3 regions of the Polaromonas sp. UC242_47 genome follow, and region 3 is predicted to be linked to each of the others. Evidence: riboswitches for the same ligand, from Rfam matches in the RefSeq annotation. Region 3 holds a riboswitch; each other region holds the start of a gene.
What was found. A riboswitch is a leader RNA that binds a small molecule or an ion and turns the genes downstream of it on or off. The one in region 3 is predicted to bind thiamine pyrophosphate.
Positions count from the first base shown of each region.

Region 1: another riboswitch for thiamine pyrophosphate. It lies ahead of thiC (phosphomethylpyrimidine synthase ThiC); the one in region 3 lies ahead of ACHMXK_RS13245 (purine-cytosine permease family protein).
Region 2: another riboswitch for thiamine pyrophosphate. It lies ahead of ACHMXK_RS04195 (long-chain fatty acid--CoA ligase); the one in region 3 lies ahead of ACHMXK_RS13245 (purine-cytosine permease family protein).

Region 1 is NZ_JBIOAO010000001.1:3,862,328-3,865,530, reverse strand. It holds gene thiC (phosphomethylpyrimidine synthase ThiC) at 1-1,219, opposite strand, end outside; TPP riboswitch at 1,315-1,428, opposite strand; gene nadC (carboxylating nicotinate-nucleotide diphosphorylase) at 1,552-2,424, shown strand; gene nadA (quinolinate synthase NadA) at 2,442-3,203, shown strand, end outside.
Region 2 is NZ_JBIOAO010000001.1:857,491-860,693, forward strand. It holds gene ACHMXK_RS04190 (AMP-dependent synthetase/ligase) at 1-1,652, shown strand, start outside; TPP riboswitch at 1,793-1,909, shown strand; gene ACHMXK_RS04195 (long-chain fatty acid--CoA ligase) at 1,972-3,051, shown strand; gene ACHMXK_RS04200 (acyl-CoA reductase) at 3,048-3,203, shown strand, end outside.
Region 3 is NZ_JBIOAO010000001.1:2,717,344-2,720,546, reverse strand. It holds gene thiD (bifunctional hydroxymethylpyrimidine kinase/phosphomethylpyrimidine kinase) at 1-246, shown strand, start outside; gene ACHMXK_RS13245 (purine-cytosine permease family protein) at 255-1,562, opposite strand; TPP riboswitch at 1,613-1,721, opposite strand; gene ACHMXK_RS13240 (Bug family tripartite tricarboxylate transporter substrate binding protein) at 1,797-2,780, opposite strand; gene ACHMXK_RS13235 (Bug family tripartite tricarboxylate transporter substrate binding protein) at 2,816-3,203, opposite strand, start outside.

The sequences.
Region 1 (3,203 bases), 1.1 Mb from region 3:
CAAACTGGGCTTCGTCGTTGGCGTCAGCGCCCGAACCGGGGCGCAGACCGTCACCCAGCGAAAAGCTCACGTCGTAGGCTTTCATGATCTCGCAAATCTCTTCGAAGTGCGTGTACAGAAAGTTTTCCTTGTGGTGGGAAATACACCACTTGGCCAGGATGGAGCCGCCACGCGAAACAATGCCGGTGCGGCGTTTGGCCGTCATGGGGATAAAGGGCAAACGTACGCCGGCGTGGATGGTGAAATAGTCCACACCTTGTTCGGCCTGTTCGATCAAGGTGTCGCGGTAAATCTCCCACGTGAGGTCTTCGGCGATGCCACCGACCTTTTCCAGCGCCTGGTAAATCGGCACCGTGCCTATGGGCACCGGCGAGTTACGGATGATCCAGTCGCGTGTGGTGTGAATGTTTTTGCCGGTCGACAAATCCATCACGTTGTCAGCGCCCCAGCGAATCGCCCAGACCAGCTTTTCCACTTCCTCTTCTATGCTGGAGGTCACCGCCGAGTTACCGATGTTGGCATTGATCTTCACCAGGAAGTTGCGGCCAATGATCATGGGCTCGACTTCGGGGTGGTTGATATTGGCCGGGATGATGGCGCGGCCGCGCGCGACTTCATCACGCACAAACTCGGGCGTCACAAACGCGGGCAGCTGCGCGCCCATGGGATTGCCGCGTACGCGGCTAGCCCGTTCGGCGTCATCCAGGTACTCGGCCATCCACTCGCGTTGGGTGTTTTCACGCAGCGCGATGTATTCCATCTCGGGGGTGATGATGCCGCGGCGCGCGTAATGCATCTGGCTGACGTTGGCGCCGGCCTTGGCACGGCGTGGTGTGCGTTGCAAACCGGCCGCCTGGGCACGCAGGGCGGCGATGCGCTGAGCTTCCGGATCCGCGGGATCGGTGCGGTCTTCCCGACGCGTGCCATCGTCAACGGCCTGGGCTGTGCGGCCGGTGTAAATTTCCGTGTCGCCGCGTGCGGCAATCCAGGGTGCGCGCAAGGCCTGGAGCCCGCGGCGCACGTCGATGTCGGCGGCTGGATCGGTGTAGGGCCCGGAGGTGTCGTAAAGCGTGGCGGATTCGCCGTTGCTCAGGCTGACTTCGCGCATGGGCACCCGCAGGTCGGGGTGGCGCTGGCCGGGCACGTAAATCTTGCGTGACGCGGGAAAAGGCTCACGTGTCAGGGACAGCAACTGGGCGAATTGATCAGGCGTGTTCATCGGGGCATCCTTGTGGTGTGTTGAAACACAAAATGCTCCGAAGGTGTGGCCAAAACCAGCCGGGTGGTTTTGATCGTTGACGGGCAAGCGGAGGTCCGCTTGCTGTCAGCTCTTCTTACGTCGGTACGAACCGATTCAAGTTCACGGGTTTGGCCTGGCCATCTCAGCGGCTCGACCACAATGGTCGGGCAGCACCCCGGAGCCATTGCATTCTAGTACAGGCGTTGTCGCTGCTTAAACCCCTTTTGTGACGTGCGGATAAGGTGCCAACCAGAATAGGGGCTGCGAAGCCGCTATGCTTGCCGCCAAGATTTCCTTCCCACCATGAACCCATGAATGCCTTGTTTGATTTTTCCACCGCCAGTGTGGCTGTCCTTGCACTGGCCGATGTTGAGCGTGCGCTGACCGAAGACATCGGGGCCGGCGACCTGACCGCCGGTCTGATTGATCCCGCGCGGCGCAGCCACGCCCGTGTGCTGGCGCGCGAAGCCGCGGTGATTTGCGGCCTGCCCTGGGTGGAGGCGACGCTGCAGCGGCTGGACCCGCAGGCCGAACTGGTCTGGCATGTGCGCGATGGCCAGCGCTGCGAGGCCAACCAGGTCATCCTGGAGATCAAAGGTTTGTCCCGCGCACTGCTGAGTGCCGAGCGGACCCTGCTCAATTTTTTACAATTGCTGAGCGCGGTGGCGACACAAACCGCGGTGTACGTCCAGGCCGCGCACGCTGTGCCGGGTAACCGCGCCAGCATTGTGGACACCCGCAAAACCCTGCCGGGCCTGCGGCTGGCGCAGAAATACGCCGTGCGTTGCGGCGGTGGGGTTAATCACCGCATCGGCCTGTACGACGCCGTGCTGATCAAGGAAAATCACATTGCAGCGGCCGGCGGCATCCATGCCGTGTTGCAGCGCACCGCCGAGGTGGCGGGCCGCGCGACCTTTGTCGAGATCGAGGTGGAGACCCTGGCTCAGTTGCGGGAAGCCCTGGAGGCCGGCGCCCGCATGATTCTGCTGGACAACATGGACCTGGCCCAGTTGCGTGAGGCGGTGCAGATCACGGCCGGGCGGGCGATTCTGGAAGTTTCGGGCGGTGTGAGCCTGGACACCGTGGCCGGCATTGCCGCCACCGGGGTGGACCGCATCTCGATCGGGGCTTTGACCAAAGATATCAAGGCGATTGATTTTTCCATGCGTTTTGCGCAACTGTGAGCACCATGACACCCGTGATGAATGACGTATCCACCCCGGTTCAACCGCTGGTCCGCATCGACTACGAACAGCCGGCGTGCCCGACACGTCACGCCTGGGCGCGGGTGCCGGTGGAGCCGGCGCCCGATGAACGTGCGGCCCTGAAAGACCAGATCCGCCGCCTGCTGAAAGAACGCAACGCGGTCATGGTGTCGCACTATTACGTGCACCCGGACCTGCAGGACCTGGCCGAAGAAACCGGCGGCCTGGTCAGTGACTCGCTGGAAATGGCGCGTTTTGGCCGGGACCACGCGGCGCGCACGCTGGTGGTGTCGGGTGTGCGTTTCATGGGCGAAACCGCGAAAATTCTTTCGCCCGAAAAAACCGTGCTGATGCCCGACCTGGAGGCGACCTGCTCGCTGGACCTGGGCTGCCCGGTGGACGCGTTCAGCGCATTTTGTGATGCGCATCCGGACCGCACCGTGGTGGTGTATGCCAACACCAGCGCCGCCGTGAAGGCGCGCGCCGACTGGCTGGTGACGTCGAGCTGCGCGCTGGACATTGTGCGGGCGCTGAAAGAGCAGGGCCAGAAAATTCTCTGGGCGCCCGACAAACACCTGGGCAGCTACATCCAGCGCGAAACCGGCGCCGACATGTTGATGTGGAACGGCAGCTGCATCGTGCACGACGAGTTCAAGGCCTTTGAACTGGAGGTGCTCAAAAAAGAACACCCGAAGGCCAGGGTGCTGGTCCACCCCGAATCACCGGCCGATGTGATTGCGCTGGCCGATGCCGTGGGG
Region 2 (3,203 bases), 1.9 Mb from region 3:
TGGGCCTGCGTGGCCTGGGCCTGTCCGAGGGCGGCCATGTGGGTGTGTTGTCCGAGAACCGCATTGAATGGGTGCTGGCGCAAATGGGCGCGGGCCTGATAGGTGCGGTGGCGGTGGGCGTCTACCCCACCAGCCCGTCGCCCGAGGTGGCTTATGTGGTCGCCCACGCCGACATTGAAATCATGGTCTGCGAAGACCAGGAGCAGACCGACAAGGTGCTCGAAGCTCGTGACCAGTTGCCGCGCCTGCGCAAGATTGTGGTCATGGAAACCAAGGGCTTGCGCAGCTTTGCACCCGAGCTGCGTGGCCTGATCGTGAGCTTTGACGAGGTCGAAAAAGCCGGCGCTGCGGTCGGCCAAACTACGCAAATCGACGCCGCCATGGCGCGCCAGAAGCTGGACGACATCGGCCTGATGATTTACACCTCGGGCTCCACGGGCAAACCCAAGGGGGCGATGATTTCCTACCGCAATATCCGCGGCGTGGTGCCCGGCATCATCGAGCGCCTGGGCATCACGGACCGGACCACGCACCTGTCCTACCTGCCGCTGTGCCATGTGGCCGAACAGATGTTGACCAGCTTTGTGCCCGTGTACACCGGTGCGCAGGTTCATTTTGGTGAATCCATACGCACGGTGCAGGAAGATCTGCGGGAGATTGCCCCGACCTTGTTCCTGGGCGTGCCGCGTATCTGGGAAAAATTACACGCCAGCATCAGCATCAAGCTGCAGGAAACCGGCGGCCTGCGCCGCAAACTGTTCGACAGGGCTTATGCCGCCTGCCAGCCTCTGGCCGAGAAGCCGCGCAGCGCCTGGAGTCTGGCCGACAGGTTGACCTTCGGTGCCAGCTACTGGGCGATATTTCGCGCGCTGCAAAACTTCATAGGCCTGCGCAAGGTGCAAATTGCCCTGACCGGTGCCGCGCCGATTCCGCCCGACGTGGTGCGCTTTTTTCGCGTGCTGGGTGTACCGCTGATCGAGGTTTACGGCCTGACCGAATCCACCGGCATGGTCCTGGGCCACGACCCGCGTGATGTGCTGATCGGTACCGTGGGCATACCTATCTTGGGCGTGGAGCACCGGCTTGCCGAGACCGGCGAGTTGCTGTTGCGCGGCGACATGGTGTTTGCCGGTTATTACAAAAATCCCGAGGCCACGGCCGACAGCATTCGCAAGGGCTGGCTGCACACCGGCGACGTGGTGCGCGAGGAGCGCGGCCAGCTCAAGATTGTGGACCGCCTGAAAGACATCATGATCACCGCCGGCGGCAAAAACCTCACGCCGTCCGAAATCGAAAACACCATGAAGGGCAGCCCTTACATCAAGGAGTGTGTGATCGTGGCCGAAGGCCGCAAGTTTGTAGCCGCGCTGGTGATGATCGATTACGAGACCGTGGGGAAATGGGCCGAGGCGCAGCGTATCGCCTTCACCCACTTTCGCTCGCTGGTTGAGTTGCCGCAAGTGCGGCAGCTGATTGACACCGCGATTGGCGAGGGCAACCAGCGCCTGGCCCAGGTGTCGCAAATCCGCAAGTTCCATTTGCTGACCAAGGAACTGGACCACGACGATGGCGAAGTGACCGCCACCATGAAGGTACGGCGCTCCAGCATCTACAAAACCTACGCGGCCGAGATCGAGGCGCTGTACCACTAGGGTTCTCGGTCAGGCGTGTTTGCGGCTACTTTTTACAATCGTTTTAAGCCTCTAGCCCTTATTCGGTGGGCGCAAGCAGCTATCAATAGAGTAGCGATGCATGCCACGCGGTCATCCGCTGCCCGCATTCCGCTAGAATTTGAACTGCTCCGGGGTGCAGCCTTGCTGGTGACAGCAAGGGTGGCTGAGATGGTCAGAACCAAACCCGCGAACTTGAATCGGTTCATACCGACGTAAGGAGAGCTGCCAGACACCCCCAGTGGGCGTGGCACATCTTTCGGAGCACTTGTTTTTCAACAGGCAACCGAAAGTGTGACGAATGGCTTCTTCTCCTTTGATCGCTGAGCTGCAGGCCTACATCGCCGCCGACCACCCGTCCGAGGACGTATTTGACCGGCAGGCCCTCGCGCTGTTCGCCCACCAATACCAGAACAACCTGCCTTTCCAGCGTTTTTGCCAGCAACGCGGCAAAACCGTGCGCACCGTGAAAAGCTGGCGCGACATTCCGGCGGTGCCCATCAGCGCGTTCAAGGCGCTGACCCTGAGCTGTGTGCCGCCGGAGCAGGCCGAGCGCACCTTCATGACCAGCGGCACCACGCAGGCCGAGGTCAAGGGCAAACACCACCACCCGACACTGGCGGTGTATGACGCGTCGATGATCCGCAACTTCCGCCAGCGCTTCATGGGGAGGTGCGAGAAACTTCGCATGGGCATTCTGTTTCCGGACGAAAGCCTGTTGCCGAATTCATCGCTGGCCCACTACCTGGCGCTGGCGCTGCGGGAGTTTGGCGCGGACGGCAGCCACTACCTGCTGACGCAGCAGGGGCTGGACTTTACGCGCGTGATCACCGAGCTGGAACACGCGCAGCAGAGCGGCGAGCCTTATGCGCTGCTGGGGGCGAGTTACAGCTTTGTGCACCTGCTGGATGAGTTGCAACGCCTGGGCAAAACCTTTGTGTTGCCGCCGGGCAGTCGCGTGCTGGACACCGGCGGCTTCAAGGGCCAGTCGCGCGAGTTGTCCCTGGCGGATTTTTATGCGCAGATCTCTGGCGTGCTGGGCATCGATGCCAGCCAGTGCATCAATATGTACGGCATGACCGAGTTGAGCACGCAGTTTTACGATGCGGGCAACGCCATGTTGCCGTCCGTCAAATCGGGGCCACACTGGATTCGCACCCGCGTGGTTGAACCCTTGAGCGGCGAGGAGTTGCCCCGCGGCGAGCAGGGCATTCTGGCGCACTGCGACCTGGCCAATTTCAACTCCGTCACCACCATCCTGACCGAGGACGTGGGTGTGGCGGTGGACGGCGGCTTTTTGCTGCTGGGGCGTGCCGAGGGCAGCGCGGCCAAGGGCTGCTCGCTGGCGGTGCAGGAATTTTTGCAGGCGGCCGCGGCATGACCTTGCTGCGCGAAACCGCCGGTTATCTGCCTGGCCTCACGGCCGCGGACGTGGCATGGCAGACGCTGACCTTCGAGGGCCAACACGACACGCTGGAGGTCGCGGTTCCCGTGCTGACGGAAGACCAGACGGTGGCCCTGATGGCGCGGGTA
Region 3 (3,203 bases):
CCGCACTGGATGCGCGCGCCGCGTATTCACAGTGCCAACACCCATGGCACAGGTTGCACGCTGTCTTCTGCGATTGCGGCCCATCTGGCTTTGGGCCTGTCCTTGACCGAGGCCGTGGAGGCCGCGCGGGTCTATGTGCGTGGCGCGCTTGAGGCCGGGGCCGCCGTGCGTACCGGCGCGGGCAGCGGGCCGTTAAACCACAGCCACGCGCCGCAGGCTATGCGGCTTATTCCGCTGGACGCTTAGACGCTTGCTCAGGCCGTCGCGCTGACTCTGGCGGGTGTGTCGCTGGTCAATCGCGCCAGCACAAATGTCATAAGCAGCGTCGGCAGGGCGGCGCCCCAGCTGGGCGCGAGTTGCGCGCAGGCGTGGTAACAGACGATGCCTGTGAACCAGATCAGTACCGCGCTGTAGTTCACCTGCCGTTCCGTGACCAGTGAGGGCACATCTGAACGACCGGCCAGCCGTGCCAGGATCACGCCGTACAGCGGGATAAAGACCGAGCTGAGCATCAGCAAAAACGGCTCCAGGCTGTGCATGGGCAAAACCATGGCCAAGGCGGTGCAGACTATCGCCATGGTGATGCCCCAACGGCGCACACTCCAGCGGGGTTTCAGGCTGTGGCCTGCGACCGAGCCTGAGTACAGGTCACCGTAGGCGTTGTCCACCTCGTCAATCAGGATCAGGCCCAGCGCAATCAGGCCGCCTTGCGCGAGCAGCAGTGCGGCCACAAGGTCAGTGCTGGGCGTGGTGATGGCGACCAGCACACCGAGTGCGTAACACCAGATATTGGCCACGGCGTAACCCAGCCAGGTGCCGCGCAGCGCGCTTTTGCCATCACGCCCGTGACGCGCAAAGTCGGCCACCAGCGGCAGCCACGAGACCGGCATGGCAATCACCAGGTCCAGCGCGGCCAGCGTGCTCATGCCGCCTGCGCCGGGGCGGTTCCACAGGGTGGCCAGGCCTTGCGCATTGGCTTTGACGAAAAACTGCCAGGTGAGCCAGAGCAGCGAGGCGATCACCAGCGGCAAACCGTAACGGCCTATGAATTTGCGCACCAGCTTGACCATGGAGCCCGACAGCAGGGCGATCAGCACGCCACCCCACAGCAAGGTCGCGAGCAGCGGCCAGATGGCGCTGGTGAAGCTGCCGGACTGGCGCGCAATGGCCAGGGTGCCGTCGCGCATCACGACCAGCTCAAAAGTCGTCCAGCCGACGAGCTGCACGATGTTGAGCAAGACCGGCAGGCGCGCAAAGCTGCTGCCGTAGGTGGCGTGCATCAGGCCGGCGCTGGACAGGCCGCTGTCGCAGCCTATCTTCGCCGTCCAGGCCAGCAGCCCGGCGCCCAGGACGGAGCCGACAACAATGACCATGGCCGCCTGTTGGGCACCCAGTGCTGGCACCAGGTAAGCGCCAATTTGCATGACCAGCAGGCCGACGCCCAGGCTGAGCCAGAGTGCGGCGTGGTCGCGAAAGCCAAACGAGCGGTCGCTGGCGGCTTGCGGTGTGAGCGCCGTGTTGGTGTTGCCGTAAGAGGCGGAATTAGCGGGAGTCGTAGCCATCAACATTCCAATCGTTAATGGCAGGTCGGCTTGTTGGAAGCCCAGGGTCGGGCGCCTGAAACATGCTTCCCTGCGCGAGGATTACCTCAATCAGGTTCAAAGGGACTTTCTCAGTCGTGTCGCTTTTTTCAAAACAGCACAACACCCCTAGCGAATGTGCCTTGACAGGCACGAGGCGGATTATAGGAACAGGCCGCTCATTGGCCTACCCCGGGAACGGTCAGTTGTTGCTTTTTAGTCGATCTTGACGTTGGCGGTTTTGACAATGGTGCGGTACTTGCCAATTTCCGAACGGATCAGAGCACCAAACTCCGCGGGGCTGTTGCCCGCAGGCTGAAGCCCCATGGACAGGAGTTTCTCCTTGATGTCCGGCTGGGAAAGCATACGCAGCAGTTCGGCATTGAGCTTGTCGACGACGGCTTTGGGCGTGTTGCGTGGCGCGACGATGCCATACCAGGTGCCGTCCTCAAAACCGGGCAGTCCGGCCTCCGCCAGGGTGGGCACTTCCGGCAGGGCCGCCACACGTTGTGTCGACGAGACGCCGAGGGCGCGCAGCTTGCCGCTTTTCACAAAAGGCACCAGCGTGACCAGGTTGTCGAACTGCGCATCAACCACACCGCCCAGCAGGTCGGTGGTGGCGGGCGCGCTACCCTTGTACGGAATGTGACCCACGTCCACCCCGGCCGCCAGGCCAAAACTCACACCGCCCAGATGCTGGGCCGTGCCGGTGCCGCCGTTGCCTATGGTGATGCGGCCAGGCGAACGTTTGGCCAAGTCAATGAATTCGCGGGCGTTCTGCGCCGGGACCTTGGGATGGACAACCAGCAGCAAGGGCGCCTTGACCAACAGTGCCACCGGCTGGAAGTCGGTGGCCGAGTCGTAATTGAGCTTGGGATAAAGCGACGGGTTCACCGCCATGAAACCGGCCGCGGCCAGGGTCAGCGTGTAGCCATCGGCAGGTGCCTTGGCGCCGGCTTCGGCGCCTATGTTGCCGCCTGCACCGGGCCGGTTCTCCACGATGGCGGGCTGGCCCCAGGCCGTGGCCAGGTGTTGCGCCACCATGCGGCCCAGCGTGTCGGAAGCGCCGCCTGGCGGGAAGGGCACGATCACTCGCATTCCCTTGCTCGGAAAATCGGTTTGCGCCACTGCGGGCACCATCAGGCTGGCCGCGCAGGCCAGTGTCACACCTAACAAACGAGAGAAGGAAGAAAGCGTCATCGTGGGTCTCCTGAACAAGAGGTTGGTGAGCCGTGTCAATCGAGCTTGGCGCCGGAATCCTTGACGACTTTGGCCCAGTGGCTTATTTCGCGGCGGATGAACGAACCGAATTCAGCGGAAGAACTCGGCATGGGGGTGACGCCCATGCCCGCAAGTTGCGTCTGGAAGGCCGGGTCCTTGAGCGCGCGGTTCATTTCTGCGTTGAGGCGGGCGACGATGTCTGTCGGTGTTCCCTTGGGCGCCAGAAAACCAAACCAGACCGTCATGTCAAAGCCCGGCACACTTTCGGAGACGGCGGGGATGTCCTGCGCAGCGGCTGAACGCTTGAGGCTGGAGACGCCCAAAGCGCGCACGCGTCCACCCTGGACCTGCGGCAACACGGCTGGCATCTGGTCAAACAACATGTTGACCTGGCCGCCAATC